DNA from 3 places in the Brenneria rubrifaciens genome. Region 2 is predicted to be linked to each of the others. Evidence: predicted binding sites of a transcription regulator. Region 2 holds the regulator's gene; each other region holds the start of a gene.
The links. The regulator PurR, encoded in region 2, represses purine synthesis genes. The targets are predictions, from matches to a motif close to CANGCAAACGTTTGCNTG.
Positions count from the first base shown of each region.

Region 1: a site for PurR is predicted at 1,915-1,932, ahead of purE (5-(carboxyamino)imidazole ribonucleotide mutase). Genes of this name have one in related genera too.
Region 3: a site for PurR is predicted at 3,771-3,788, ahead of purH (bifunctional phosphoribosylaminoimidazolecarboxamide formyltransferase/IMP cyclohydrolase). Genes of this name have one in related genera too.

Region 1 covers NZ_CP034035.1:2,700,479-2,711,261, forward strand. The annotation lists gene EH207_RS12315 (DoxX family protein) at 4-426, opposite strand; gene ppiB (peptidylprolyl isomerase B) at 611-1,105, shown strand; gene lpxH (UDP-2,3-diacylglucosamine diphosphatase) at 1,118-1,840, shown strand; gene purE (5-(carboxyamino)imidazole ribonucleotide mutase) at 2,045-2,554, shown strand; gene purK (5-(carboxyamino)imidazole ribonucleotide synthase) at 2,551-3,624, shown strand; gene EH207_RS12340 (HAAAP family serine/threonine permease) at 4,048-5,331, shown strand; partial or broken gene EH207_RS18415 (serine dehydratase beta chain) at 5,464-5,645, shown strand; gene pstB (phosphate ABC transporter ATP-binding protein PstB) at 5,776-6,591, opposite strand; gene pstA (phosphate ABC transporter permease PstA) at 6,607-8,283, opposite strand; gene EH207_RS12360 (ABC transporter permease subunit) at 8,280-10,442, opposite strand; gene ppk1 (polyphosphate kinase 1) at 10,745-10,783, shown strand, end outside.
Region 2 covers NZ_CP034035.1:1,685,755-1,696,537, reverse strand. The annotation lists gene EH207_RS07910 (outer membrane lipoprotein) at 1-317, shown strand, start outside; gene slyA (transcriptional regulator SlyA) at 451-888, opposite strand; gene EH207_RS07900 (DUF1289 domain-containing protein) at 1,058-1,297, opposite strand; gene gloA (lactoylglutathione lyase) at 1,619-2,026, shown strand; gene rnt (ribonuclease T) at 2,182-2,853, shown strand; gene EH207_RS07885 (Grx4 family monothiol glutaredoxin) at 2,887-3,237, opposite strand; gene cydH (cytochrome bd-I oxidase subunit CydH) at 3,544-3,633, opposite strand; gene purR (HTH-type transcriptional repressor PurR) at 4,010-5,041, shown strand; gene cfa (cyclopropane fatty acyl phospholipid synthase) at 5,387-6,538, shown strand; gene EH207_RS07865 (riboflavin synthase subunit alpha) at 6,593-7,228, opposite strand; gene EH207_RS07860 (MATE family efflux transporter) at 7,530-8,903, shown strand; gene EH207_RS07855 (siderophore-interacting protein) at 9,015-9,851, shown strand; gene EH207_RS07850 (isochorismatase family protein) at 9,935-10,783, opposite strand, start outside.
Region 3 covers NZ_CP034035.1:3,661,233-3,672,015, reverse strand. The annotation lists gene EH207_RS16375 (DUF1481 domain-containing protein) at 1-637, shown strand, start outside; gene purD (phosphoribosylamine--glycine ligase) at 727-2,013, opposite strand; gene purH (bifunctional phosphoribosylaminoimidazolecarboxamide formyltransferase/IMP cyclohydrolase) at 2,031-3,620, opposite strand; rRNA gene EH207_RS16360 (16S ribosomal RNA) at 4,223-5,764, shown strand; tRNA gene EH207_RS16355 (tRNA-Glu) at 5,849-5,924, shown strand; rRNA gene EH207_RS16350 (23S ribosomal RNA) at 6,170-9,075, shown strand; rRNA gene rrf (5S ribosomal RNA) at 9,187-9,302, shown strand; tRNA gene EH207_RS16340 (tRNA-Asp) at 9,354-9,430, shown strand; partial or broken gene EH207_RS16335 (IS4 family transposase) at 9,561-10,370, opposite strand; partial or broken gene EH207_RS16330 (IS110 family RNA-guided transposase) at 10,448-10,783, shown strand, end outside.

The sequences.
Region 1 (10,783 bases), 1.0 Mb from region 2:
ATATCAGCGCCAGCGCGGGTTTGACATCACCGAGTATTTGCCACAACCGAGGAAGGCAATCGCAATACCGGCAAAGAAGAACACCGCCGCTGGTTCAACGGCCCATGCCCCGGTTTTCGCCAGCATGGTGAAACCGGCCGGGTTCGACAAGAGAACGGCAACAAACATGGTGAAGGAGAAAATCAATGCCGAAGGCCGGGTCAGAATCCCCAAAATCATCAGCACGGGAGTAATCACTTCACCAACATACACGCCATATCCAACAAAGGCCGGCACACCCGCCGCCGTGAGCATGCCTTTAATGCCGTCAATACCGCTGTGTATCTTGTGCCATCCGTGGAGCAACATCAGGATACTGAACGACGAACGAAGCAACAATTTTCCGAAATCGGGTTTATCTAATACTCGATTAATACTGTTCAGCATAACTCACCTGTCTATTTGCGCTATTAAGAGGAATAAGAATCATTCTCAGATTAATCCATGTCACAACCAAAGAAAAGGCCCTGCTGACTCGGCCAGCCAGTTATGTTATAAGGGCGCTCTTGATCGTTCACCGCGTTCGGTGAATAGCATTCTCTTTAATTATGGCTATCTGGGGTTCATTACTATGATTACGTTGCATACCAACCACGGCGATATCGTTATCAACACCTTCGCAGATAAAGCGCCGGTTACCGTAGAAAACTTTCTGAATTACTGCCGTAGCGGTTTTTACGACAACACTATTTTCCACCGCGTTATCAATGGGTTTATGATCCAGGGTGGCGGTTTCGCACCGGGAATGGAGCAAAAAAGCACCAACGCGACAATTAAGAATGAAGCCAACAACGGCCTGAAAAACACCCGCGGCACACTGGCGATGGCGCGTACCAACGATCCACATTCTGCCACGGCGCAGTTTTTTATTAACGTCGTCGACAACGACTTTCTGAACTTTCGCACGGAACGTGCCGATGGCTGGGGCTATTGCGTCTTTGCTGAAGTCACCGAAGGCATGGACGTGGTTGATAAAATTAAAGGCGTCGCGACCGGCCGCAGCGGTATGCATCAGGATGTGCCCAAAGAAGACGTGGTGATCACCCGCGTAACCGTCGGCGAGTAATCCCGGCAGACTATGGCGACGCTGTTTATTGCCGATTTGCATTTGAATCTTCACGAGCCGGCGATTACCGCCGGTTTTCTGCGTTTTTTACGTCATCAAGCCGTGAACGCGGATGCGCTTTATATTTTGGGCGATCTGTTTGACGCCTGGATCGGCGACGACGATCCGCAACCGCTGCACGCGACCGTTGCCGATGCCTTGTATGAACTGCATCAACAGGGTATTCCCTGCTATTTCGTACACGGCAATCGTGATTTTTTGATCGGCAAGCGCTTTGCCCGGCAAAGCGGGCTAACCCTGTTGCCCACGGAAACGGTGCTCGACCTGTATGGCCGGCAGGTGCTGATTTTACATGGCGATACGCTGTGTACCGACGATCCCGCGTACCAGACTTTCCGACGCCGGGTGCACAATCCTTTCATACAGCGCCTTTTCCTGCTTTTGCCCCTGCGCCTTCGACTCAACGTCGCTGAAAAAATGCGCTCAGCCAGTCGTAACGCCAATCAGCATAAATCCCCGCTGATTATGGACGTGAATCCTGAAGAGGTTATCCGCCGACTCCAGCACTATCAGGTTAACACCCTGATCCACGGCCATACCCACCGCCCGGCGATTCATCAGATCGTCAACGATCGCGTTAAAGCGCAACGTGCCGTGCTGGGCGCCTGGCACCATGAAGGCTCAATGATTAAAGTGACCGCGCAGGACATTGAACTGATCGTTTTTCCGTTGTGACGTGTCTGGTCAGTTAATGCTTTTCTTGCCATTAAGTTACGCCATTATCACGTCTGCGCTCTGCCGCCCAGCCATACGCAACCGTTTTCCTCGCCATAAGGTCATGGTATGCTCTACGCCCTCAACGCCAGAGCACCGTCTATCTGGCCGACGCACCGCTTATTCCGCGTCACGAACATGTAAAATCACAGGAGCTTTACAGGCATGTCATCCAACGTTGCCCCGGCTAAAATCGCCATCGTCATGGGTTCAAAGAGTGACTGGACCACCATGCAGTTTGCGGCAGAGATTCTCACCACGCTGAATATTCCTTTTCATGTTGAAGTTGTCTCCGCCCACCGCACACCCGATAAACTGTTCAGTTTCGCTGAACAAGCCGCCCGGAACGGTTTCGATGTGATTATCGCCGGCGCAGGCGGCGCGGCGCACTTACCGGGTATGCTGGCAGCCAAAACGCTGGTTCCCGTACTGGGAGTGCCGGTGCAAAGCGCCGCCCTGAACGGGGTTGATAGCCTGTATTCGATTGTTCAGATGCCACGCGGTATTCCAGTCGGTACGCTGGCTATCGGCAAAGCCGGCGCCGCCAATGCCGCACTGCTGGCCGCACAAATCCTTGCCTTGCATGATAGCGCCATCGCCACGCGTTTGGCTGACTGGCGGCAGAGCCAAACCGATGAAGTGCTTGCTAACCCCGATCCCCGGGAGGAAGCATGAAACCGGTTTGCGTGCTCGGTAATGGTCAACTGGGAAGAATGCTGCGTCAGGCTGGCGAACCTTTGGGCATTGCCGTTTATCCGGTGGGTCTGGATGCGGAACCGGAGTCTGTTCCGTTTCACAACAGTGTGATCACCGCCGAAATCGAACGCTGGCCGGAAACCGCGCTGACGAGTGAACTGGCCGCGCACGCCGCGTTCGTCAACCGTGACATTTTCCCGCGTCTGGCCGATCGCCTTACACAAAAACAGCTGTTGGATGCGCTGAGTCTGGCGACCGCCCCCTGGCAATTACTTGCCAGTGAGGAAGAGTGGCCGCATATCTTTGCCACTTTAGGTGAACTGGCTATCGTCAAACGCCGCGTGGGCGGTTACGACGGCCGAGGTCAATGGCGTTTGCGCGAAGGTGAACAAGACACGTTGCCCACCGACTGCTACGGCGCATGCATTGTTGAACAAGGCATTAACTTCTCCGGTGAAGTGTCATTGGTTGGCGCGCGCAACGCTCATGGTAAATGCGTGTTCTACCCGCTGACGCACAATCTGCATGAGGATGGCATTCTGCGCGCCAGCGTGGTTCTTCAACGGCCGATGCCTCAACTCCAGCAACAGGCCGAACAAATGCTATCGGCGATTATGAGCGAACTGGATTATGTGGGCGTCATGGCGATGGAATGTTTCATTGTGGGCGATCGCCTGCTGATCAATGAACTCGCGCCGCGTGTACACAACAGTGGACACTGGACGCAAAATGGCGCATCCATCAGCCAGTTTGAACTGCATCTGCGCGCCATTCTGGATCTGCCTATGCCAACGCCGGTGGTCGGCACCGCATCGGTAATGGTCAACCTTATCGGCAGCGCCGTGAATCTCGACTGGCTCTCGTTGCCACTGGTGCACCTGCACTGGTACGAAAAAGAGGTTCGTCCGGGGCGGAAAGTGGGACATTTGAACCTACAGGCTCAGAATAACGTTCAGCTTCAGCAAACATTGCAATCGCTGGCGGCCATGTTGACGGATGAATACCAAAGCGCTCTGCGTTGGGCGCAGGAAAAACTGTCTGCTGAATGAATCGCCCCGCCTCCAGGCAACGGATTTATCGTCTGTCTGGAGCATAAATAAATTTTTCTGTGTGACATCCTACTATTTGATGTTTATTATTCAGGCGATATTTTTAATAAAAGGCTTATTGCAGGTTATTTTTTACCCATCAGACATCAAATAAAGTATCAATTAAGAACGATTAAAGAGCGTTGAAATAAAGTATCAGAATTGATATTTCAATTTCCGAAAAAATTCTTTAGAATAATGACTTTTAATTCATTCACGTTATTGTCGCAATATTATTGTTTGACCCTATCAATATAGAATGCAGCCCTCGAAACAGTATTCGTTCATCGAAATAATTATATGTTTTGTTCATTTCTTATCCCTGTCGCGGCAACTTGCCGGTACTGGAATTTTTATATCTGTGTTCAATAAGGAGAAACTAACATGAGCACAATTCATGATAACAGCCACATTTTAGCGCGTGCTTCGGGCTGGCGTAAAAGCGATACGGTGTGGATGCTGGGCCTCTATGGTACGGCCATTGGCGCCGGTGTACTCTTTTTGCCGATAAATGCAGGGATTGGCGGTCTAATCCCATTAATTATTATGGCGATTATTGCTTACCCAATGACCTATTATTCCCACCGCGCTCTATGTCGATTTGTATTATCCGGCAAAAAAGGCGATGAAGATATCACCGAAGTTGTTGAAGAACATTTCGGCGTTGGTGCCGGTAAATTAATCACCCTGCTCTATTTTTTTGCCATTTATCCAATTCTTCTGGTTTACAGCGTTGCGATTACCAATACGGTAGATAGTTTTATTACCCACCAACTTCATCTGCCTTCACCGCCAAGAGCGGTGCTATCGTTAATATTAATTCTTGGCCTGATGTTCATTGTTCGCTTTGGCGAAGCCATGATCGTTAAGGCGATGAGTATTCTTGTTTATCCGTTCGTCGCCGTATTAATGACGCTGGCGTTATATTTGATCCCCCATTGGAATACCTCGATTTTTGAAAATGTTTCACTGGCGAAAAATGTTACTGGCAATGGTTTGCTGGCGACGCTGTGGCTGGCGATTCCTGTGATGGTTTTCTCCTTCAACCACTCACCGATCATCTCCTCTTTCGCCGTTGCCAAACGTAAAGAATACGGCGACAAAGCCGAGGAGAAATGCTCACGCATTCTGTCTTACAGCCACATCATGATGGTGCTGACAGTGATGTTCTTTGTCTTCAGTTGCGTATTGAGCCTGTCGCCTGCCGAACTGATGGAAGCCAAAATACAAAATATTTCCATTCTGTCTTATCTGGCTAACCACTTTAATAATCCAATCATGGGTTATCTGGCGCCGGTCATCGCCACTATCGCAATTTCCAAATCTTTCCTCGGTCACTATCTCGGCGCAGGCGAAGGCTTTAACGGCATGATCGTCAAATGCCTGCGCAGCAAAGGCAAAACCCTCTCCGCCACTAAACTGAACCGTATCACGGCGCTGTTCATGCTGATCACCACCTGGGGGGTCGCCACACTGAATCCAAGTATTCTGGGTATGATCGAAACCCTAGGCGGCCCGATTATCGCCTGCCTGCTATTTCTGATGCCGATGTATGCCATTCAGAAAGTGCCGGCAATGAAAAAATACAGCGGCCAAATCAGTAACGCTTTTGTCACCATCATAGGGCTAATCGCCATCAGCGCGATCGTTTACAGCCTGTTTGGTTAATGCCATTCCGCTCTGATTGGCTTATTTCAACGCCGGTACGCAACGCAAACTACCGGTGTTTTGAAGAAAGCCGCTATGGTCGGCGTATTTGATATGTTCAAAATTGATATCGGTCCATCCGGTTAACATACCGTGGGGCCGATGAAAGCTGGCAAAATGTCTACGGACGCTCTGATCGGCAAATTGCTTATTTCATCGGTGACGAGCATCGTGGTGGATGTGTATGGCTCACAGTCCCTGAAACAGGCCAAGGCCGCCATACCGATATCGCCATTATCGTGGGACTGGCGTGTAAGCTGCCGGAAAGCGTCGATGCGGCGGGTTGGCGATTAGCGTTGTGCTGTCGAATAAACCGCTCGCAGTTTATCAACGGTTTTTTAAATGACACGGACAATTGGCGACCTGCGTCAATTATCTTGATCCGCCAAAAAAATAAAATACGGCTTAACCAAAGCGCCCGGTAATATAATCTTCCGTTCCCCGTTGGGAAGGGGAGGTAAATAAATCGTCCGTCTGATTATATTCTATCAATTTCCCCTGATTGATAAACGCGGTGTAATCGGAAACGCGCGCGGCCTGCTGCATATTATGGGTTACCAGCACCAGCGTAAAATGCTGCCTGAGTGCGCCGATCAGTTCTTCAACCACCAGCGTTGAAATAGGATCGAGCGCCGAGGTAGGCTCGTCAAGCAGTAAGATTTCCGGTTCAATGGCAATGGCGCGGGCAATGACCAACCGCTGCTGCTGACCGCTGGAAAGCGTTAATGCGTTATCGCCCAGCCGATCTTTTACTTCATGCCACAACGCCGCCGCACGCAACGCCTGCTCCACCGCTTCATCCAATAAACGGCGATCCCGCAGCCCCTGTAATCGCAGGCCGTAAATAACGTTTTCATAAATGGATTTAGGAAACGGATTGGGGCGCTGGAACACCATGCCCACCCGACGGCGCAGCACCGCGACATCCAGTTGAGGATCGTTTATCGGCATGCCATGCAGCCAGATATCTCCTTCCGTCCGGCAGTTATCGACCAGATCGTTCATGCGGTTGAAGCAACGCAGCAAAGTCGACTTGCCACAACCGGAAGGGCCGATCAGCGCCGTCACCTGATTTTTAGGAATCCGCAGTGAAATGTCGTTCAGTGCCTGTTTCGTGCCGTAAAACAGATTGAGATGCTCCACGGCCAACGCGGTCTGCTCATCGCTTAGCTGGTGAACATCCAACGGCGGCAACCTTTCCCTCTGCGTCTTTAACCTCATAACCTCGCCTTACATTCAGAATGACAGCGTACGATATTTTTCGCGCAACACATGGCGTATGCCAATCGCCGCAAGATTCAGCCCAACCACAATCAAGACCAGCAACAACGCGGTGATATAAACCAACGGCCGCGACGCTTCCACATCGGGGCTTTGAAAAGCCAGATCGTAAATCTGAAAACCAAGATGCATAAACTTCCGCTCAAGATGAAGGTAAGGAAAAATATCATCAACCGGCAATACCGGTACGGATTTTACTACGCCCACCAACATCAGCGGCGCCGTTTCACCCGCCGCGCGCGCCACGGCAAGAATCAGCCCGGTGAGCATAGCGGGCACCGCCATCGGCAAAACCACATGCCACAGCGTTTCCGCTTTGGTCGCGCCGAGCGCCAGCGAACCATAACGCACCGACATCGGAATGCGCGATAACCCTTCCTCCGTGGCGACAATCACCACCGGAAGCGTAAGCAATGCCAGCGTCAAGGAAGCCCACAATAGGCCGGGGGTGCCAAACGTCGGGCTGGGCAATCTCTCGGAATAGAAGAGCTGATCCAGCGTACCGCCTATAAGATAGACAAAAAATCCCAGCCCGAAGACGCCATACACAATGGACGGCACGCCAGCCAGATTGACTACGGCGATCCTTACCCAGCGCGTCAGACTATTTTTACCGGCATATTCGTGTAAATACACCGCGGCCACCACCCCCAGCGGCATGACGATGATCGACATCAGAATCACCATCAACACCGTGCCGAAAATTGCCGGTAACAGGTGCCCCGAACTGTTACTGTCGGGCGAATAGTAGGTCAGCATGTACCCGACCTGCCGCCCCCAGTGCCGGAGTTTATCGCCCAGCCCCATCGCGTTGGGATACCAGGCCTGCTCAATGTCTTTCAACGGCACGAAATAAGCCGTTCCTTTGGCATCACGCAGTTGCACCTCGTCACGGTTGATTTGCTGATTCAGTAGGCTCAATTGCTGTGACAGTTCATCAAAATGCCGCCGCAGTTCAATTCGTTCGGCGTTCAGGCGGGCCTGCGCCTGACTATCCAGCGTATTTTCCCGCTGTCGTTGCTTTTCTTCCAGACGCAACTTCTCAAACTGCTGATTCAGCTGTTCCATATCGCCAAGTCGAATCGATTGCGCCATCGCCAGCAATTCCTGAACCTGACTCACTCGACGCTGAAAGGTGCCTGGCAAGTCATTGGCCAGCATCGGCTGCCCATCCTCCAGCATGCCAGCCAAATAGCCATAGGCCATGTCGTTGCCGGCGCGTTTAATCGCCAGCAAATCGGCTGGTTTACGCATACTGGCGATATCGCGGGATAACAGCGTACGAAAGCTTTGCCGGTAGATTTCGCGCTGGCCGATTTTAATCAAATAGCGCGTTTCGGATTTTCCTGCCTGCACCGGCAATCCCGCATTGCTGAGCTGCTCTGGCGACAGGGTTTGCTCCCCGTAAATTTCGCCGATCAGCGCCCTCGGCCCGCCTGAACCGTCCGATAGGGTTTCACTCTGCGCAATACTGTCTTGCAAGGTGAATAGCCATACGGGTTGCGGCCACAAATAACGCATCCCCTGACCGACCAGCAGGACGAAAATGGTTAGCATTGCCAGCAGGCTGATACTGATGGACGACGCGGTCAACCATATCCACGGCCTGCCGGAACGTAACCAATACCTCACGCGTTTTCTCCTTCGTCACGATAGCGCTGGCGTAAACGCTGGCGAATCGACTCAGCCAGTGTGTTCACGATAAAAGTGAAGACAAAGAGTATCAGCGCGGTCAGAAACAGTACCCGATAGTGACTGCTGCCGAACGCCGCTTCCGGCATTTCAATGGCGATATTCGCCGCCAGTGAACGTAGCCCCTGAAGCAATCCTTCATCCATAATCGGGGTATTGCCCGTCGCCATTAGCACAATCATGGTTTCTCCCACGGCGCGGCCAAAGCCCAGCATCAGCGCCGCAAAAATCCCGGCGCTGGCAGACGGCAACACTACACGCCACAAGGTTTGCCACAGCGTGGCGCCCAGCGCCAACGATCCCTGACTCAACCGGGGAGGTACGCTGAACAACGCATCTTCAGCCAGCGAAAAAATCAGCGGCGTCAGCGCAAACCCCAGCGCGACGCCCACCACCAGCGTATTGCGCTGGACAAAACACTCCCCCAACCATTGGTACAAGGGCTGCCCCCATATCCACATGTCCAGTATCGGGGCAAGCCAACAGCCGAAAATCAGGGTCAGGAAAATGGCGGGCAGCAGGATCAAGGCATCCCACCCGGAGGGAAACTCGCGATGAATGCAGGCAGGAAGGCGTTCAATCAGCCAACCGCAGCCCAGTACGGTAAGCCCCCACAGCACCGGCATAACCAAAATGGCGGAAAGATAGGTTTCAAAATGAGGGGCCAGCCAGATGGCGGCAATCAGGCCGATCACCACCGTAGGCAACGCGCCCATGATCTCCATCGCGGGTTTAATCCAGCGGCGCACCGCGGGCGACATGAAGCTGGCGGTATAAACGGCCGCCGAGAGCGCCAGCGGCGTGGCGAAAAGCATGGCGTAAACCGCGGCTTTCAAGGTGCCCAGCATCAGCGGCATCATACTGAACTTTGCCTGATAGCTGTTTTCCGCCGATGTGGATTGCCAGATATAATCCGGTTCCGGGTAGTTTTCATACCACAGCTTTTGCCACAAACCGCGCCAACCGATATCGGGATGAGGGTTATCAACCTGCCAGACCTGCCAGCCCTGCGCCGTTTCAGCCAGCATCGCTCTACCGCGCGGGGAAAACGCAAGTTGCCGCACATTCGGCGGCAATGTTTTGGTCAACTGCGCGCCCGGTTGTTTGCTGGCAAACAGCGACAGATCCCCCTGGGCCGTCAATGTCGCAAATACCCGCCGCTGCGCTTCGGCAACCAGTAATGTCGCCGGTGCCGCAGGGAACTGGCGAATCTCCGTCAGTTGCATGCCCTTGTCTGTCGGCACATCAAACCATTGGCTGATGCGCCCATCGGCGGACTGAACCAGCAGTGAACGCCCGCCGGACAATAACGCCAGACGTAACGGCCCCGGCACGTTCAACCGCTGGATTTCCCGCAGCCGCAATGAATTTGACTCAAACTGCCACAGGCTGATTGCCGTCCCATCAAGAAGGAAAATCTGCCGTCCATCCGGCGTCAGCAGCAGTTGCTCGACGGTTCTGTTCGCAAGCGCGACCTGCGCTTTTTGCTGTACGCCGTTCTCCCCCACTTCCGTGAGCGACAGACGATTATCCTGGGTTATCGCCGCCACTATCAGACGATCTTCCGCGACGGACGCCACGGCCAAACGACGCAGCGGCTGCGCAGGTAACCCCAGCGACAAGGGCTGTTTACCAAACGGATATCGCCAGTAGGCGGGCGGCAGATCACGCAGCGGCAAAACCGGTTGCACAACGCGGACCCTGCCATCCAACTGGCCCAGCACATAAATCTGCCGTTCGCCAAGGCTCTCGGCCGCCTGCGCCACGGAAGAGGCCAGAGGAATGCGTGCCGCCGGTTTGCCGGACGCCAGCGAGATGAATTCGCCGTAGCCTTGCCGATCGATCCGAAACCCGGTCTGTCCGTTATCGCTGATGCCGATCGCCACTGCCGGGTAGCTCAGGTTTAGCGACAGCGATTTTTGATCCCGGACAGACGGCGCAAGAAACAGCGGCGTGACGACATACAGCAGATAGAAAAAAATCAACAGCAGCGCCATCAGCACCAGCAATCCGCCGCCCACCACCACGCGGCGAGTCAGACGATCCATCAAAACCCGATGGCGATCCCGATGCTGTAATCTGTTTCCTGTATGTGCCATTGAACTCGCCGTTAGGGGTCTGCCGTCAAAATGAGATATACATTACTCTCCCGCAGAAAAAGCGGATAACATATGTTGCCTTTACACTCATAATATGACAATGGTAAGTCAGCGGGCGTATTCGATTTTATCGTCATCAGCGCGCCATAATGTTGTTATATATTGAGTGTTTCAAGTTACAGTTGCGTTGCCTATCGGTCACTGGACGGGCCGAACTTTTCAAGCGGCGTCATCGCACCTTGAAACCTACTGAAATAAGAATAATCGGATAGACCTCAGCATACTAATTGAATGGAGTAACAATGAGTCAGGACAAACTCTACATTGAGAAAGAGTTAAGT
Region 2 (10,783 bases):
TACAAATTCAGGCCGGTGAAGATTCCAACGTCATTGGCGCACTTGGCGGCGCCGTTCTAGGTGGATTTCTGGGTAACACCATCGGCGGAGGTTCCGGTCGAAGTCTGGCTACCGCCGCGGGTGCGGTGGCAGGCGGTGTAGCAGGTCAAAGTGCGACGGGCGCTATAAACCGTACTCAGGGTGTCGAGCTGGAAATTCGCAAGGATGACGGCAGCACCATTATGGTCGTTCAAAAACAGGGTGACACGAAATTCAGCGCAGGCCAGCGTGTAGCCATGGCAAGCAATGGCCGTAACATTACTGTTTCTCCTCGCTAATACTTAATGGCAATCACGCTCAAAGTGGTGATTGCCATCAATAATCAAGTCCCGTAATTAACCTATCAATAATAGATTTGTGGTATTGCCGGGATTTAATTTTCGCCTAACCATCCTTTCATCTCAGATTTAACTAAGTCTGGCTTTCATGCAATGCCAATATATTTTGTTCCAGTCGTGCGATTAGCAGCGCTAATTCATCAACCTGTTCAGGTGTAATGCCAAATAAAACTTCATTCCGTGTATGGCTAATTACATCATTGACCGCTCGAATTATCGGGTCCGCGGCTTCGGTCAGCATGATACGCTTGGCGCGCCTGTCGTGTGGGCACACATGCCGGGTAATTAAGCCTTTTTCTTCAAGTTGATCCAGTGTCCTTACTAATGAAGGCTGCTCAATCCCTATCGCTTTGGCCAGTTGAATCTGTGACTGACCCGGCGGCAAGTGATAAATGCTATGCAGCGTCACCCAATGCGTTTGAGTCAGTTCCAGGGGTTTTAATCGGTGATCGACTAATGCACGCCAAACGCGCACCAGACGAGCTAAATCAGATCCTAATGGCAATTCCATCACTTCTCCTTATAATTAGCTTGCTAGGTTATATCCCTGGATTGCAATCAACTCTGATTTATGAAAAATAGAAAAACGACTTTTTATTATAGTAGCTGAATGGATTCTACCAAATAAAAGTCTTTTAAAAATGATTTTAGGCTTATTTTATTCAGCGACACCCCAGCATTTAGAATAAAGACGGCTGCGGCGGTTCCACTGGTAATACAATTTTTTCTGTACGCTGTAGACGTTTGATTCTCTGCCGACACAGGCGCAACACTTCCTGTTTTTGCACATCACTCATCCGCCCCCAGTCAAAACGCTCATTGCGGCTGCGAAAACATCCGCGACAATATCCACGATCATCAGACTGACAAACGCCAAGACAAGGGTTTGGGATAGCAAAGAGTTCAAGTTGCTCTGGCACTTAACCTCCTTCTACAACTCTTTTATTGAAGCCTCGTTCGCTTCTGCTGGCAAGCCCCGGCAATCAGTAACGATGAAAATAATCACGTAGTCATTGTTATCTCGAACGTTTTTCCTGCTTCGGCGTCAATGTTTACCAACTGATAGACGCCGCCTACGCGCCTGCCAGCGAATGTTTTAACACATAATTCACTTAACGACATGTTTATCGTCACTTCTCTTTGCGATCGAGGGTTTGGACTCAACTGACCAGCAACGCTATACTTCTTTTCTATTTGTGCTCATTACCCAATAGTAATCACAGTAGTCAATCGAGGAAATTATGCGCTTACTTCACACCATGCTGCGTGTTGGTGATTTACAACGCGCTATCGACTTTTATACCCATGTATTAGGTATGCGTCTGCTGCGTACCAGCGAAAACACCGAATATAAATATACGCTGGCCTTTGTCGGTTATGCCGAGGAGAGTGAAAGCGCGGTCATTGAATTAACCTACAACTGGGGCGTTCAGCAATACGATCAGGGGAACGCCTTCGGCCATATCGCACTGGGTGTCGATGATGTGGCAGCAACCTGCGAGCGCATCCGGCAGGCCGGTGGCAATGTTACTCGTGAAGCGGGCCCGGTCAAAGGCGGCACCACGATTATTGCCTTTGTTGAAGATCCTGATGGCTATAAAATCGAATTGATCGAGGATTCACACGTCGGCCAGGGTATTGGCCGCTAATAGGACGGCGGGTGTCAAAACGGCACCTGCTTTTCTTCCTCTTCGCCCTTTACCGCTGCGACGAGCGCCGTCGCGTCGAATAAACAGGGTGTACTGCATCTCCCGCCAAAATTTGCCATAATGCCCGCTGCATTTTGCTAAAGATTAAGAGAATAATGGCTGATAAAAATGACCTGAACGCCCTGAGTAGCCGTTTCCGTGGGTTTTACCCGGTAGTGGTTGACGTCGAAACCGCTGGGTTCAATGCCAAAACCGACGCCTTGCTGGAAGTTGCTGCAGTAACATTAAAAATGGACACGGATGGGTGGTTGCAGCCGGATGAAACATTACATTTCCATGTCGAGCCCTTTGAAGGCGCCATTCTGGAACCTGCTGCGCTGGCATTCAATGGCATTGATCCCAGCAACCCCTTACGCGGCGCGGTCAGAGAATATGACGCCTTGCATGAAATTTTCAAAGTGGTGCGCAAAGGGATAAAAGATCAGGGTTGCAACCGGGCGATAATCGTCGCGCACAATGCAACATTCGATCATAGTTTTATGATGGCGGCGGCCGAGCGTTGTAGCCTGAAGCGCAACCCATTCCACCCTTTCGCCACCTTCGATACGGCCGCATTAAGCGGGTTGGTGTTGGGGCAGACGGTGTTGGCCAAAGCCTGTATTACCGCCGGTATCGAGTTTGACTCAAGCCAAGCGCACTCGGCGCTCTATGATACTCATCAAACCGCGTTGCTGTTTTGTGAGCTGGTGAATCGCTGGAAACGTCTGGGGGGATGGCCTGTAGTCGTTGATGAGAATGCCTCAGAAGCAGAGTCTAAAGCAAGCTAGGCAAAAAACGGGTGCACGATGCACCCGTTGGTTTTATTCCCGATCTTCCGGCTGAGACTTGTGTTTCTCAGCCGTTTCTTTAATCAGTTGCTGTAATTCGCCACGCTGATACATTTCTATCACTATGTCACAGCCGCCGACCAGTTCCCCATCCACCCACAACTGTGGGAAAGTCGGCCAGTTGGCGTATTTGGGCAATTCGGCGCGAATATCTGGATTCTGTAAGATATCGACATAGGCAAAACGTTCGCCACATGCTGACAACGCCTGTACTGCCTGTGCAGAGAAGCCGCAACTCGGCAATTTAGGAGAACCTTTCATATACAGCAGAATCGGGTTTTCAGCGATCTGACGCTGAATCTTTTCAATTGTCGTTGTCGTCATTCTCTTGCTTCCTCAAACCTTAATAAGATGGCTAACATCAGATGCATTAACCACGGGCCTCTGTCAGATGAGCCATTACAGCGCGATCTATTCAATTATATTGTACCGAGGGCCGTAGCGACAAAAAAACGCCATTTTTTGTGTGGCTTTGTTTTTTGCCACTTAATACAGAGACAAAATAAAGGTCACGTTCTAAGAATTTATCTCTCGCCCCCCTTCTCCCTGTCTGTACTCAGACACGCTTTGAGTCGCCAAAACGCGTTTAAACAGACGCACCGGCGAAACAAGTGAGCAGGTAAGCGCCAATCAGTTCAATACGGCGATAAAGCTGAATACCATGATCATGGCGAGCGCAGCAACGGTTGTCAGTAATGACAATTTAAGATCTGTATCCATAAGTCTCTCCTTTATCTATGACGGCAAATGATGAGAAGAAAGGCGTGTCCTTGATTGGGGATTCAACATCAAACGATAGTTTAAAACCACAACCCGATAACTCTGCCGATTCTTCCATAAGTTGAATGAAAAATCTCGTTCCTATGCCGCACTAATAGTATAAATTACTGCTTCCCCTTTCGTGGCAAATCGGACAAAATCCGCGGCTCAGGGTAGCGCTGCGTCCTGGTCGAAACGTCAACCTTGTTCCCCTCAGGTATAATATTCGGCACTCTCTACTGAATCCGGTTTTTTCGCCGGGAAGAAGAACTTCACACGCAGGCAAACGATTAACACTACCTACGACGGTAACAGGTAAGTCAGGAGTCATTTTTAGATGGCAACGATCAAAGATGTGGCAAAACGAGCGGGCGTTTCCACCACCACCGTATCGCACGTGATTAATAAAACACGTTTCGTCGCCGAAGAAACCAGGGCAGCCGTGAGTGCGGCGATTAAAGAGTTACATTATTCACCCAGCGCTGTCGCCCGCAGTCTAAAAGTCAATCACACCAAGTCCATCGGGCTGTTGGCAACGTCAAGTGAAGCGCCCTATTTTGCCGAGATTATCGAATCGGTGGAAAACAGCTGCTATGCCAAAGGTTATACGCTAATTCTGTGTAATTCACACAACAACCTCGACAAACAGCGCGCCTATCTTTCCATGTTGGCCCAAAAGCGCGTGGACGGCCTGCTGGTAATGTGTGCGGAGTATCCTCCCGCATTACTCACCATGTTGAAAGACTATCGCAGTATTCCGATGGTGGTCATGGATTGGGGACAGGCGCACAGTGATTTTACCGATACCGTCATTGATAATGCCTTTGAAGGCGGCTATATGGCAGGCCGTTACCTCATCCAACGCGGCCACCGGGACATCGGCGCCATTCCCGGCAGTCAGGAGCGTAACACCGGCAGCGGCCGCTATCTGGGGTTTTTGAAGGCACTGAAAGACGCGGATATTCCTGTGCGTGACGCGTGGATCGTTCAGGGCGATTTCGAGCCGGAATCCGGCTATAAAGCAATGCATCAGATTCTGGCGCGGAAGCATCGCCCAACCGCCGTTTTCTGCGGTGGCGACATCATGGCGATGGGCGCGATCTGCGCGGCGGACGAGTTGGGGTTGCGTGTCCCGCAGGATATCTCGGTCATTGGCTACGATAATGTTCGCCATGCCCGCTTTTTCACGCCGGCGCTGACCACGATCCACCAGCCTAAAGAGCGTCTGGGACAATCCGCATTCTCAATGCTGCTCGACCGTATCACCAGCAAACGGGAGGACGCACAGGTTATCGAAGTCCACCCGACGCTGATTGAGCGCCGTTCCGTGGTTGATGGCCCTTTCTGCGATCGCCCTCATCACGCCTGATATCGGATAATGTCTTCTCTCAGGCATCCGCCGTCCTTTCCGTGACACTGCTTCAGCCAATTTATACTTGTCCCCAGGCTGAAGCAGTCATAAACTGAATACGATTTTTACAAAAACTGCATTTTGCTTTCTTCAACTATCCTTAATTTTGCGCGCAAACGGATGCTGCGGAATTTATCTCAATGATGAGTGCCCCTACGTAGCTGCGTACCGGCTTTTCTTCTTCATTTTTCTCTGACGATTCAGAGAATAGGCGATAAGTATTTACCACTGGTATCAAACGTGGGTGAATATTGTCTATGTTTTCCTTGCGGCGCGTTATCGACCCCAAGGTAGGGAGAGGTTATGAGTTCATCATATATAGAGGAACTGGATAGCCATAACGCATCCTGGTTCCACATAGTGCATGAAATGCTGAGTATGGCGGATATCAAAATCAATGGTTCGCGTCCATTTGATATCACAGTGAAAAATCCAGAATTCTTTAAACGCGTGTTGCGCGAAGGCTCATTAGGGCTGGGTGAAAGCTATATGGATGGCTGGTGGGAGTGCGACCAGTTGGATATGTTTTTCCATCGCGTGCTGCTCGCCAAACTTGATAAAAAACTGCCCCGCCACCTGAGAGACATCTTACACATCGCCGCATCTCGTTTGATGAACCTGCAATCCAGGAGACGCGCGTGGATTGTTGGTGAAGAGCACTATGATTTGGGCAACGATCTGTTTTCACTGATGCTCGATCCCTACATGCAGTATTCCTGCGCTTACTGGAAAAAAGCGGCAACGCTGGAGCAGGCACAGGAAGACAAACTGCAAATGATCTGCGAAAAACTCCAGCTCAGACCTGGAATGACGCTGCTGGATATCGGTTGTGGCTGGGGTGGATTGGCGGAATTTGCCGCCCGTCGTTATGGCGTATCCGTTTGCGGCGTGACAATTTCCCGCGAACAGCAAAAGTTGGCTCAGCAGCGCTGCAAAGATCTGGACGTCACCATTCTGCTACAGGATTACCGCGACCTCACCCATGAGTTTGATCGCGTCGTGTCTGTCGGGATGTTTGAACATGTCGGTCCGCGCAATTATGACGCCTATTTTCGCGTCGTCAGTCAGAATCTCAAGCCTGACGGTCTGTTTCTGCTGCACACCATCGGCGCGAATCAAACCAACTCGCAGCTCGATCCCTGGACGGACAAATATATTTTCCCCAATGGCTGTCTTCCTTCCGTGCGTCATATTGCACAGGCCAGCGAGTCCTACTTGGTAATGGAAGACTGGCATAATTTCGGCGCCGATTACGACCGCACATTGATGGCGTGGCATGAGCGCTTCCAGCAAAGCTGGCCTTATCTTGCCTCACGTTATTCCGCACGTTTCCGCCGTATGTTCGGTTACTATCTGAATGCCTGCGCAGGCGCTTTCCGGGCACGGAATCTCCAGCTCTGGCAGATACTTTTCAGTTCAAATGGCGTTGAAGGGGGATTACGCGTTCCGCGCTAGTCCTGTCTGCTGAAAGCCGCCGGAAAGCCCCTCCCAACGGCTGGTGAAATACCGTTACGCTTCGCTGGCGGACACGGGCGTCTGTTGGCTGGCTAACACGCGCTCTACGGTATCCACCACCGCCTGAGTTTGCGGGTCGATTTCAATATTCACGCGATGTCCCAGCCGCTTCTGCCCCAGCGTGGTACGGTTAAGCGTTTCCGGGATCAAATGCACACAAAAACGGCTGCGGGTGACCTCGCCAATCGTCAGGCTGATCCCGTCAATACCGATAAAACCTTTGTGCAGCACATACTTCATCAGCGACTCGTCGGCCAGGCGAAACCAGATCTGGTGATTATTTTCCGATACCAGAATTTTCACCACCTCCGCCGTACAGATAATATGCCCGGACATAACATGTCCGCCGATCTCATCACCTATTTTTGCCGCCCGTTCGACATTGACGCGATCGCCTGCCTTCACTTCGCCAAGGTTGGTCAACCGCAATGTTTCTTTCATCAAATCGAAGCTGACGCAGTCGCCCGCTAGCGATGTCACCGTCAGACAGCAGCCGTTGTGCGCCACTGACGCCCCTGGGACCAACCCCGGCAGCAGTTCGGGTGGAAGTTTAAGCACATGCGTACGAAAATTTGATTTTTCATCAATGGACACCACCGGCGCGGTGCCTTGAACAATACCAGTAAACATACGGCGCTTGCCTCTTGAAAAAGGATGTAAATAAAACGGGTATTGAGCGATATACCCTAATTGACTCATATCAATGGCTGTCATGCAGTGTGCCCCAGATTAAGTGGAAAACCAAACCGCATGGCTAAAGTGAGTAAATATGTTAATCACTGTTAAATTTTCAGTGAATTTAATCTCCGGCATGCTGGTTTAGTTCCGGCAAGTCGTTACAATATCAGCCTCGCCTCTCACAGAGACGGCATTGCATTTATCCACGTTCGATTATCCCGCTATCCGGTTCGTCAATTCAAGGAAGGTGTTTGTGCAGAAGTATCTGTCCGAAGCGCGTAAGTTATTGGCGCTCGCAGTTCCTGTCATTATTGCGCAAGTATCACAAACCTCAATGGGTGTGGTTGATACCATTATGGCCGGCGCCTACAGCGCCACCGATATGGCTGCCGTCGCCATTGGCACCTCTATCTGGCTACCGGCCATTCTTTTCGGTCATGGATTATTGCTGGCTTTGACGCCGGTTGTCGCGCAGTTGAATGGTTCCGGCCGCCGTGAACGCATCGCGCATCAGGTTCAACAATCTTTCTTTCTGGCGCTGGTTCTCTCCGTGTTCATCATGCTGATGCTGTACCAGGGGGGTTACGCCATCAATCTGATGAATGACGGTTCGCCAGCGCTGGCGGAAAAAGCGGTTGGCTACCTGCGCGCGCTGCTATGGGGGGTGCCCGGCTACCTGTTCTATCAGGTTTTACGTTGCCAATGCGAAGGTTTGTCAAAAACCAAACCGGGTATGGTCATGGGTTTTATCGGGCTTTTGATCAACATCCCCATTAATTACGTGCTTATCCACGGTAAATTCGGCCTGCCCGAATTGGGCGGCATTGGCTGCGGAGTTGCCACGGCGTCGGTCTATTGGCTTATGCTACTGATGATGGTGATTTACACCCGCCGAGCCGCCTGGTTACGCGATATCAGGCGGCAACAATCACGCTTCAGACCGGACTGGCGTGTGCTGAAACGCCTGTTCTCGCTCGGTTTGCCCATTGCGTTGGCGCTGCTCTTTGAAGTCACCCTGTTCGCTGTGGTTGCGCTGTTGGTGCTGCCTCTGGGGGTTGTGGAGGTCGCGGGACACCAGATCGCGTTGAATTTTAGCTCGCTGATGTTCGTCTTACCCATGTCGGTTGGCGTTGCCACAACAATTCGCGTCGGCCACCGACTGGGCGAAGGTTCCGCCGAACTTGCCCGTATCGCGGCACATACCGGATTGATGACGGGGATTGTCATGGCATCCTGCACAGCGGTCTTCACCACACTGTTACGCGAACCCATTGCCCAGCTCTACAATCAGAATCCTGACGTAGTGGCGATGGCGTCGTACCTGATGTTGCTGGCCGCAGTCTATCAAATCTCCGATGCCGTACAGGTTATCGGCACCGGCGTGCTGCGCGGATATAAAGATACCCGGTCAATCTTTTATATTACGTTTACCGCCTATTGGATTCTGGGGCTGCCGAGCGGCTATGTGCTGGCGTTAACTGATCATGTCGTTCCCCGCATGGGGCCCGCGGGTTTCTGGTGTGGTTTTATTATTGGATTAACCGCCGCCGCGATCATGATCGCGACTCGCATTCGCTGGCTTCAGCGGCAACCCGTCTCACAGATTCTGGCAAGGGCGGCGCGCTAGGGGGCGAGTAAAAATCAGCCCCTCTGCATGATAATGATAACAATTAACATTTAAAGCCATAACTGATACGCTGGGCGGATAAAAAATAACCTTTACCTTGGGAGAAAAATGATGTCTGCAACCAACGACGCCCCCAAAACCACTTACCGCCCAGCCCCCCCGCAGTTGATCCAGGTTAAAGATTTTCGCGACATAACGCCCGGTCTTCGGCGTATCACATTCAGCGGTGAAAACCTGCATAACTACCCGCCGGACTGTGAAGGCTGGCACCTGAAAATCCTGTTACCATGTAAGGGGCAGTTAAAACCGGCTTTACCCACGTTGACGCCCCAGGGACCGCAATGGCAGGAAAATGAGGTGCCGCCGTTTATCCGAACCTACTCGGTACGGGCTATCCGACTAGGTCAGCGGGAGCTTGATATTGAGTTTGCCCTCCATGACGGCGCGGAAGGGCCGGCGTTGAATTTTGCCCGGCATGCCCAACCCGGAGACTGGATAGGAATCTCCAATCCTGGCGGCCCCGATCCGATGTTGCCGGAAGCAAAACACTATTTTATGGCCGGCGACCCCACCTCGTTACCGGCGATAGCGGCACTGCTGGAGAAAATGGCCCCCGATGCGCAGGGCAAAGTCATTATTCGTGTCGACGATGAGAGCGATAAGCAAGATCTGATCAAACCGGCCGGTGTGGAGGTCATCTGGCTGACAGGAGACATTTCCCAGACGGACAGGCTGGTAAACACGTTTACCTCATGGGCGTTACCCGAGCGGGAAGTCACTTTCTGGATCGCCGGCGAAGATCAGATAGTCAAATCGCTGCGTCGCTATATTCGCCGGGACAAAGGCTACGATCGTCAGCGAATCTACGCCATTCCTTACTGGCGCCACGGCTATGACGAAGAGCGTTATCACGATCTGCGCCATGAAATTATGGACAGCCAGGACTAGGCGAATCGCCGCGCGCCGGTACACCGGCGCGTGTCATGCGCTCCGCAGATGAATAACCCCGCCATCACGCGCCGACACCGCCGTCAATTATCTGCTCCGCTGCCGCATCCCGCCCGGCTGCTGACATTAATTCCGCCGCTCATACCCACGCGACCCTGACATTGATCCAGCAACGACTGCCAGCCGTTAAAAGTAGGATTTTTCATCAGGGAGATAAAATCGACCGCATACCCCTCCTGATGCAAGCGGGTGATCAGCGACATGATGCGCACCGAGTCCAGACCGTATTCGAGCAGGTTTTCATCGTCGCCAATCTCGCCGCAGTCTTCATCAAGCAGCGGCAACAGCACCTCGCGCAGACGCGCGTTATCCCAACCCGGCGTCTCGCTATTCAGCGCGTCCACCAGCCCGCCGGTGGTTGCCACCTGACCGCAGCAATTGGCCGTGTGGCACAGGGCCATCATATGCTGCTCATAACTGAAATCCGCCAGCGCATCGGCCACCATACAGGGTTTGATATCACGCATAAACGCGTCCAGAGCGGTTGTCAGGCAACCGATGTGCGCATAAACGCCACAGATTATCAATTGATTGCGCCCGCTGTTTTTCAGCATTAACTCTAAATCGGAGCGCTGAAACGCGCTGTAGCGCCACTTGGTTAACACGATGTCCTCCTTTTCCGGCGCCAGCGCATCGACAATCCCCTGCTGGCCGGCGCAATGCGTTAATCCCGCCCCCCAAATATCGTTCAGCAGGGCACGCTCCTCATCGTTCTGATTTTCGGGCTGGGCGGTATAGAACACCGGTATGCCCTGTTGACGGCAGGCCTTTTTCAGACGGGCAATATTCTCCACCACCCGCTTAACCAGCGGCGTGTCCTGTTCCCAGAAATTAAGGAAATAATGCTGCATGTCATGAATCAACAGCGCGGC
Region 3 (10,783 bases), 2.0 Mb from region 2:
GGTTGGCGTGATAATTACCATCACCATTGCCTGTAGCAGTCGGACTGATCCGCCTTCGACGTTTGCCAGCGGTTATATCGCCGATCGCGGCGTGGTGCGTCTCTGGCGTAAAGATGACGCTCAAGATAGCACGACCTCGCTGATGACGGTCTACAGTTCGTTTCAGGGAGAGGATACCGTCATTACGCGCTATGCCTACCAGCAGGATAAGATACGGGAAATCCAGAAAACCTATCTGGGCGCGCAGAAAGATGAAATGCATATACGCTTTGCGCAAGACGGCACGGTGAGTTTTATGCAACGTCAATTGGCGAAGCGGCGGGAGCAGATCCCCGATGATGAAATTGCGTTGTATCAGTTTGATGCGAAACGGATATTGGAACTCAGTGGTGTCCTGCGGGCGGGCAACGTTCTGCTGCAACAAGGCAAATGGCAAAATGGGCAGGTCATCACCTGTGATGGCAAGCGTGTCCGCCCCGATTTTGACAGTGCGACACGTGAATGGATTGATCGGCGAAATCAGCCCGCCAATGGCACGCTAAATGTCGCATGGCTGGAAGGCCCTGAAGGTGTTCAACTGCTGCTGATGGCGGAAGAGAACGTTTGCCAGCGGGAACCGGTAGAAGTGCAGTCATAACGCTGAGTTGTTATAACCCCGAATAGTGATAATCCACTGCTGGGTTTGGGGTGATAAAAAAACCCGGATTTCTCCGGGCTTGTCGTGTATCAGGCTTGCTCACGCTCAATGGCGCGATAGCCGATGTCTTTCCGGCAAAAACTTCCTTGCCATTGAATGCCAGCCGCCAGTTCGTATGCACGTTTTTGTGCTGCTGCAACGGTATCACCCAATGCTGTCACACACAGAACGCGTCCGCCATTCGTAACAACATCCTTGCCGTTTAATTTAGTGCCCGCATGAAAAACTTTTCCGTCTTCAGCATCCTGCTGCGGCAAACCGAAAATAACGTCGCCGCTGGGGTAATCGCCAGGGTATCCGCCTGCTGCCATAACCACCCCTAATGATGGGCGATCGTCCCAGACAGAGTCTTTCTCATCCAGTTTGCCACCACAGGCCGCCAGACACAGTTCAACCAGATCTGAACGCATACGCAGCATAATAGGCTGGGTTTCCGGATCGCCAAAGCGGCAGTTAAATTCAATCACTTTAGGCTGACCATCGGCGGAAATCATCAGGCCGGCGTAAAGGAATCCGGTGTAGACATTGCCTTCGGCGGCCATCCCTTTGACCGTCGGCCAGATTACCTGATCCATCACTCGCTGATGAACGTCACCGGTCACAACCGGTGCGGGAGAATAAGCGCCCATACCACCCGTGTTTGGACCGGTATCTTTATCGCCAACTCGTTTATGATCCTGGCTGGTGGCCATCGGCAGAACATTTTCACCGTCAACCATCACAATGAAACTGGCTTCTTCACCGTCCAGAAACTCTTCCACCACGATACGATGGCCTGCGTCGCCAAACGCATTGCCTGCCAGCATATCCTGAATCGCATTTTCAGCTTCTTGCAGCGTCATCGCAACAATGACCCCCTTACCCGCAGCCAAACCATCCGCTTTGATCACGATAGGCGCGCCTTTGGCGCGCACATAGGCTAAGGCTGGTTCGACTTCGGTAAAGTTCTGGTACTCGGCTGTCGGGATTTTATGACGGGCGAGGAAATCCTTGGTAAAAGCTTTTGAGCCTTCCAATTGGGCCGCAGCTTGGGTCGGGCCAAAAATCGTCAGGCCCGCGTCACGAAATGCATCGACTACGCCAATAACCAGAGGGGCCTCAGGGCCGACAATGGTCAAGCCGATGTCGTTTGCTTGCGCAAACGCCAGCAAAGCAGGGATATCGGTCGCGGCAATATCGGCATTAATCAGTGACGGCTCCAGCGCGGTGCCGGCGTTGCCTGGCGCGACATAGACTTTATCTGCCAGCGCTGATTGCGCCGCTTTCCAGGCCAGTGCGTGTTCACGACCGCCATTGCCAATAATTAAAATATTCATATCAGTCAGCTCCAAACTTAATGACGAAAATGGCGCATGCCGGTAAAGATCATTGCGATGCCATGTTCGTTGGCGGCAGCAATAACTTCATCGTCACGGATGGAGCCACCTGGTTGGATAACGCAGGTAACGCCTATCGTTGCTGCGGCGTCAATACCATCACGAAACGGAAAAAAAGCATCGGACGCCATTGCGGAACCTTTAACTTCCAGACCTTCATCGTCTGCTTTGATACCGGCGATCTTCGCGGAATAAACGCGGCTCATCTGGCCTGCCCCTATGCCGATGGTCATATTGTCACGGGCGTAGACAATCGCATTGGATTTGACGAACTTGGCCACTTTCCAGCAGAACAGCGCGTCCCGCAATTCTTGCTCGTTGGGCTGGCGTTCGGTCACAACACGCAGTTGGGAGGCATCAACCATACCCAAGTCGCGATCCTGTACCAACAGCCCACCGTTTACACGTTTGAAGTCCAGACCGGGAATTCGTTGCTGCCATTCGCCGCAGGTAAGGACACGTATGTTTTGCTTGGCGGCGGTCACTTTTAATGCCGCTTCACTGGCTGAAGGGGCGATAATCACTTCCACAAACTGGCGGCTGATGATGGCTTGCGCGGTTGCTTCATCCAGTTCGCGGTTAAACGCGATAATGCCGCCGAAAGCCGAGGTTGGATCGGTTTTATAAGCGCGTTCGTAAGCATTAAGGATAGAGCCGCCTATCGCTACACCGCAGGGGTTGGCATGTTTCACAATCACACAGGCTGCGTCGGTAAAGGCTTTCACGCATTCCAGCGCGGCGTCGGTATCCGCGATATTGTTATAGGACAGCGCTTTGCCCTGTAATTGCTGAGAGGTTGCGACGGATGCCTCTGTCACATCCTCTTCTATATAGAAAGCCGCCTGCTGATGGCTGTTTTCCCCATAGCGCATGTCTTGTTTCTTGATGTAGTTCAGGTTCAGCGTACGGGGGAAACGGCCTGACGGCTTGTCATTCTCACCATGATAGGCAGGAACCAACGTACCGAAATAGTTGGCGATCATGCTGTCGTAGGCTGCGGTGTGTTCAAATGCTTTGATAGCCAGATCAAAGCGGGTTTCATAAGTCAGCGATCCATCGTTGGCATCAATTTCATTAATGATGGTGTGGTAATCGCTGCTCTTGACCACGATAGCCACATCTTTATGGTTCTTGGCGGCCGAACGAACCATGGTTGGGCCACCGATATCAATATTTTCGACGGCATCTTCCAGCGTACAGTTTTTGCGGGCCACCGTTTGGGCAAAGGGATAAAGGTTAACGACGACCATATCAATCGGTTTGATGTCGTGCTGCGCCATGATCGCATCATCCTGACCGCGACGCCCCAAAATGCCACCGTGGACCTTTGGGTGTAGGGTTTTAACGCGTCCATCCATCATTTCCGGGAAACCGGTATAGTCTGATACCTCTATTACCGGTATGCCTGCATCAGCCAGCAGACGCGCTGTGCCGCCGGTAGAAAGAAGCTCGACGCCACGTTGGGACAGAGCCTGAGCAAATTCGACAATGCCTGCTTTGTCAGAAACGCTGAGCAGAGCGCGGCGGATAGGACGACGTTGTTGCATGATGATTTTATCCCTTGGATTTGGGTAGTCATTAAAGAACGTTACGTGAATATCGTCTTTTTCTTCATATATTGAGCAATTATTGCGAGATAAAGAAAAAATTCAGTTAGCGTTCATAAAAATGTGGTGGTTTTTGGGCGGGAGAATTGTAGCGAAAACGTTTGCGCGATGCTCGTCTAATTTTAATTAGTATCCACTCTGTGGATAAGTTTGTGCAAAACAGGGTATAAAGCAGGGTTTTGCTGTGGAATACAGCAAACGGTCATTTTTATGCAAAATATCTATTGCGGCTGGCGCAGAAGTCCCTATAATGCGCCTCCACTGACCCGGGAACGGCGGCAACGCGGTTATCGGGAAGATAGGAAGTCGGGCATCAATCGCTTGACTTTACAGCGGAACCGCGTAGATTATGCGGCCCGCGCCGCAGGATAATGCGGCACCGCTCTTTAACAATTTAATCAGACAATCTGTGTGGGCACTCACAAGACCGTATCTCAAAGATATACCGAGTCTTGAAGAGTGACTGACAGTAAATTCATTACGAATAAACAGTTATTGATTCTTTGAGCAAAGCTATTCACTTAGCGAATCAAACCATTCTTAAATTGAAGAGTTTGATCATGGCTCAGATTGAACGCTGGCGGCAGGCCTAACACATGCAAGTCGAGCGGCAGCGGGAAGTAGCTTGCTACTTTGCCGGCGAGCGGCGGACGGGTGAGTAATGTCTGGGGATCTGCCTGATGGAGGGGGATAACCACTGGAAACGGTGGCTAATACCGCATGACGTCGCAAGACCAAAGTGGGGGACCTTCGGGCCTCACGCCATCGGATGAACCCAGATGGGATTAGCTAGTAGGCGGGGTAATGGCCCACCTAGGCGACGATCCCTAGCTGGTCTGAGAGGATGACCAGCCACACTGGAACTGAGACACGGTCCAGACTCCTACGGGAGGCAGCAGTGGGGAATATTGCACAATGGGGGAAACCCTGATGCAGCCATGCCGCGTGTGTGAAGAAGGCCTTCGGGTTGTAAAGCACTTTCAGCGGGGAGGAAGGGGAAAGGTTTAAGAGACTTTTTCATTGACGTTACCCGCAGAAGAAGCACCGGCTAACTCCGTGCCAGCAGCCGCGGTAATACGGAGGGTGCAAGCGTTAATCGGAATGACTGGGCGTAAAGCGCACGCAGGCGGTCTGTTAAGTTGGATGTGAAATCCCCGGGCTTAACCCGGGAACTGCATTCAAAACTGACAGGCTGGAGTCTCGTAGAGGGGGGTAGAATTCCAGGTGTAGCGGTGAAATGCGTAGAGATCTGGAGGAATACCGGTGGCGAAGGCGGCCCCCTGGACGAAGACTGACGCTCAGGTGCGAAAGCGTGGGGAGCAAACAGGATTAGATACCCTGGTAGTCCACGCCGTAAACGATGTCGACTTGGAGGCTGTGGTCCAGAACCGTGGCTTCCGGAGCTAACGCGTTAAGTCGACCGCCTGGGGAGTACGGCCGCAAGGTTAAAACTCAAATGAATTGACGGGGGCCCGCACAAGCGGTGGAGCATGTGGTTTAATTCGATGCAACGCGAAGAACCTTACCTACTCTTGACATCCAGAGAAGACTTCAGAGATGAGGTTGTGCCTTAGGGAGCTCTGAGACAGGTGCTGCATGGCTGTCGTCAGCTCGTGTTGTGAAATGTTGGGTTAAGTCCCGCAACGAGCGCAACCCTTATCCTTTGTTGCCAGCGATTCGGTCGGGAACTCAAAGGAGACTGCCGGTGATAAACCGGAGGAAGGTGGGGATGACGTCAAGTCATCATGGCCCTTACGAGTAGGGCTACACACGTGCTACAATGGCGCATACAAAGAGAAGCGAGCCTGCGAGGGTGAGCGGACCTCATAAAGTGCGTCGTAGTCCGGATTGGAGTCTGCAACTCGACTCCATGAAGTCGGAATCGCTAGTAATCGTAGATCAGAATGCTACGGTGAATACGTTCCCGGGCCTTGTACACACCGCCCGTCACACCATGGGAGTGGGTTGCAAAAGAAGTAGGTAGCTTAACCTTCGGGGGGGCGCTTACCACTTTGTGATTCATGACTGGGGTGAAGTCGTAACAAGGTAACCGTAGGGGAACCTGCGGTTGGATCACCTCCTTACCAGCAGAGCGGATTGAGTGAAGTGCTCACACAGATTGTCTGATGAAAATAACGAGCAAAAGCGTCAACAAAGTACGGTGTCGTGTCCCCTTCGTCTAGAGGCCCAGGACACCGCCCTTTCACGGCGGTAACAGGGGTTCGAATCCCCTAGGGGACGCCAGCGCATCCGACCATTCCGGTGAAAGCGGGGGTCTTCAGTAAGTGTTCATGCTTATCTTTTATCTTAAAACTGACTAGCGATAGTCAGGGTTTGCGATATTGCTCTTTAACAATCTGGAACAAGCTGAAAATTGAAACGATGCGGCGGCATGAGTCTTTAGCGATAAAAAGGCGGTCGCATCAGAGTCTCTCAATAATCACGGCGCGAAGAGGCTTTGAAGAATCAAAGACACCTTCGGGTTGTGAGGTTAAGCGACTAAGCGTACACGGTGGATGCCTAGGCAGTCAGAGGCGATGAAGGGCGTGCTAATCTGCGATAAGCGTCGGCAAGGCGATATGAGCCGTAATACCCGACGATACCCGAATGGGGAAACCCGGTGCACTAGTGCATCATCGTTTGATGAATCCATAGTCAAACGAGGCGAACCGGGGGAACTGAAACATCTCAGTACCCCGAGGAAAAGAAATCAACCGAGATTCCCCCAGTAGCGGCGAGCGAACGGGGAGAAGCCCAGAACCTGAATCAGTTTGTGCCTTAGTGGAAGCGTCTGGAAAGTCGCGCAACAAAGGGTGACAGCCCCGTACACGAAAAGGCACAGACGGTGAGTTCGATGAGTAGGGCGGGACACGAGACATCCTGTCTGAAGATGGGGGGACCATCCTCCAAGGCTAAATACTCCTGACTGACCGATAGTGAACCAGTACCGTGAGGGAAAGGCGAAAAGAACCCCGGCGAGGGGAGTGAAACAGAACCTGAAACCGTGTACGTACAAGCAGTGGGAGCCTCTCTTAATGGGGGGTGACTGCGTACCTTTTGTATAATGGGTCAGCGACTTATATTCTGTAGCAAGGTTAACCGAATAGGGGAGCCGCAGGGAAACCGAGTCTTAACTGGGCGTTAAGTTGCAGGGTATAGACCCGAAACCCGGTGATCTAGCCATGGGCAGGTTGAAGGTTGGGTAACACTAACTGGAGGACCGAACCGACTAATGTTGAAAAATTAGCGGATGACTTGTGGCTGGGGGTGAAAGGCCAATCAAACCGGGAGATAGCTGGTTCTCCCCGAAAGCTATTTAGGTAGCGCCTCGTGAATTCATCTTCGGGGGTAGAGCACTGTTTCGGCTAGGGGGTCATCCCGACTTACCAACCCGATGCAAACTGCGAATACCGAAGAATGTTATCACGGGAGACACACGGCGGGTGCTAACGTCCGTCGTGAAGAGGGAAACAACCCAGACCGCCAGCTAAGGTCCCAAAGTCATGGTTAAGTGGGAAACGATGTGGGAAGGCCCAGACAGCCAGGATGTTGGCTTAGAAGCAGCCATCATTTAAAGAAAGCGTAATAGCTCACTGGTCGAGTCGGCCTGCGCGGAAGATGTAACGGGGCTAAACCATGCACCGAAGCTGCGGCAGCAATAGCGATATTGTTGGGTAGGGGAGCGTTCTGTAAGCCTGCGAAGGTGGCCTGCGAGGGCTGCTGGAGGTATCAGAAGTGCGAATGCTGACATAAGTAACGATAAAGCGGGTGAAAAACCCGCTCGCCGGAAGACCAAGGGTTCCTGTCCAACGTTAATCGGGGCAGGGTGAGTCGACCCCTAAGGCGAGGCTGAAAAGCGTAGTCGATGGGAAACAGGTTAATATTCCTGTACTGGGTGTTACTGCGAAGGGGGGACGGAGAAAGCTAGGTTGGCCGGGCGACGGTAGTCCCGGTTTAAGCGTGAAGGTGGATGACCCTGGAAAATCCGGGTCGTCATTAACACTGAGGCGTGACGACGAGCCACCAAGGTGGCGAAGTAACCGATGCTACGCTTCCAGGAAAAGCCTCTAAGCACCAGGTAACACGCAATCGTACCCCAAACCGACACAGGTGGTCAGGTAGAGAATACTCAGGCGCTTGAGAGAACTCGGGTGAAGGAACTAGGCAAAATGGTGCCGTAACTTCGGGAGAAGGCACGCTGGATTTGGTGAAGTCCCTCGCGGACGGAGCTGAGACCAGTCGCAGATACCAGCTGGCTGCAACTGTTTAATAAAAACACAGCACTGTGCAAACACGAAAGTGGACGTATACGGTGTGACGCCTGCCCGGTGCCGGAAGGTTAATTGATGGGGTCAGCCGCAAGGCGAAGCTCTTGATCGAAGCCCCGGTAAACGGCGGCCGTAACTATAACGGTCCTAAGGTAGCGAAATTCCTTGTCGGGTAAGTTCCGACCTGCACGAATGGCGTAATGATGGCCAGGCTGTCTCCACCCGAGACTCAGTGAAATTGAACTCGCTGTGAAGATGCAGTGTACCCGCGGCAAGACGGAAAGACCCCGTGAACCTTTACTATAGCTTGACACTGAACCTTGAGCCTTGATGTGTAGGATAGGTGGGAGGCTGCGAAATGCGGACGCCAGTCTGCGTGGAGCCGACCTTGAAATACCACCCTTTAATGTTTGATGTTCTAACGTGGGCCCCTGAGCGGGGTCGCGGACAGTGTCTGGTGGGTAGTTTGACTGGGGCGGTCTCCTCCCAAAGCGTAACGGAGGAGCACGAAGGTCAGCTAATCCTGGTCGGACATCAGGAGGTTAGTGCAAAGGCATAAGCTGGCTTGACTGCGAGAGTGACGGCTCGAGCAGGTGCGAAAGCAGGTCTTAGTGATCCGGTGGTTCTGAATGGAAGGGCCATCGCTCAACGGATAAAAGGTACTCCGGGGATAACAGGCTGATACCGCCCAAGAGTTCATATCGACGGCGGTGTTTGGCACCTCGATGTCGGCTCATCACATCCTGGGGCTGAAGTAGGTCCCAAGGGTATGGCTGTTCGCCATTTAAAGTGGTACGCGAGCTGGGTTTAGAACGTCGTGAGACAGTTCGGTCCCTATCTGCCGTGGGCGTTGGAAGACTGAGAGGGGTTGCTCCTAGTACGAGAGGACCGGAGTGAACGCACCGCTGGTGTACGGGTTGTGATGCCAATTGCATTGCCCGGTAGCTAAGTGCGGAAGAGATAACCGCTGAAAGCATCTAAGCGGGAAACTTGCCTCGAGATGAGTCTTCCCTGGGACTTTAGGTCCCCATAAGGGCCGTTGAAGACGACGACGTGGATAGGCTGGATGTGTAAGCGTAGCGATACGTTGAGCTGACCAGTACTAATGACCCGAGAGGCTTAACCTTACAACGCCGAAGGTGTTTTGAGAGAGAAGAGATAGTCAGCTTGTTCCGTGATAGGTTCTGGTGGTTGTGCGAGAGGAAAGGCGCATGACGGTCGGGACGGAAAAGAATTTGCCTGGCGGCGATAGCGCGGTGGTCCCACCTGACCCCATGCCGAACTCAGCAGTGAAACGCCGTAGCGCCGATGGTAGTGTGGGGTCTCCCCATGTGAGAGTAGGGAACTGCCAGGCATCAAATCAAGCGGTAAACCAGAGTTGTTCTGGTGTATTAAGAAATTCGGTGGAGCGGTAGTTCAGTCGGTTAGAATACCTGCCTGTCACGCAGGGGGTCGCGGGTTCGAGTCCCGTCCGTTCCGCCACTTACCTATTCCGGGATGTTCCTATACATCTCTGGATGAATGAAAACCGTATCGCTGTCAAAGGCATACGGTTTTTTTTCGTCTCTGTGATACCCCCGGCATAGCGCTGAGGGATCCCCATAAATCAGCGCTAATAAACCAACACCATATTTCGGTAGGTTTTGGCGAGGTCGTTAAGAACGGTGCTTAGCACCGTTCTCCTTAGTATTAGCGGGGAGTGTCGTAAGACATTCTCCGCTAATGTCAGATACGAGATTACCCGCCGCGATTTAATGCTATTGGCCTGGTATCTCAGATGTAATCCTTTATTTTCAACATGATAGCCTATCAGCCACAAGACTATTGTGCTTAGTGATGCCCGCAGGCTTAGGACCAGAAGACGCCCTGCTGAACGGCTATAGCTGGCACGTAAACCGAACCCAAAACGCTCACTTTTTTCATCCCGGAAGTTTTGTTCTATCTGCATCCGACGGCTGTATAATTTCATGACTTCACGTGGCTTAAAGTCATCCGCGCTACTGAATATCAGCCAGGGTTTTTTTGCCGCTTTTTGGGCATCCCGAACCTGAGATTTACGATGGATCCGACACCGGGAATGTTTATGTTTACGCTTCCGGGATGGTTTTTTGTGAAGATAAAAGTGTCCGTTACAGCGTGCATATTCTGTACGCCCCAGAGTACCAGACCCGAGATATACCGGCCGTGTGCCTGATTTAATAAGAGAATGTCTTTCTTCTTTTATATCAGTGATATCATGCCAGCATTCACCGGTTTTCTGGAGCCTGAACTTTACCCTGCCCCGGATACGGCCAATAAAATCCCAGCCCAGCCATTTTACATGGCTGAACCAGGCATTCTGAAAGCCAGCATCAGTGACGATAAGTACTCTGGACTTCGGGTTTACTGCTTCGGCAAGCGCATCACGAAACGCTTTTTGTAGTGATGTGATGGACGCCCCTTCCTAAAGTAGTCAGTGCCATACTTTTACTGACTTCATTAATCTGGGAGTAACATCACATGAACACGATCAGAGTTGTTGGTATCGATATTGCCAAATCTGTTTTTCAGGTCTGTGTCTGGATGAATGATGGTTCTGTTGCCTGGAACAGAAAAATATCGCGTCAGAAATTGCTGGATACGCTCCGCCGGTTTGAACCGGGTACGCTAATCGCGATGGAGGCCTGTTCAACCTCTCATTACTGGGGTCGAACCCTCAGTGCTATGGGATTCAGCGTAAGGGTTATCCCCGCCCAGCATGTAAAAGCCTTTGTCAGAAGCCAGAAGAACGATGCAAACGATGCGCTGGCGATTTGTGAAACAGCATGCCGCCCGGGCATCCACTTTGTTCCGGTC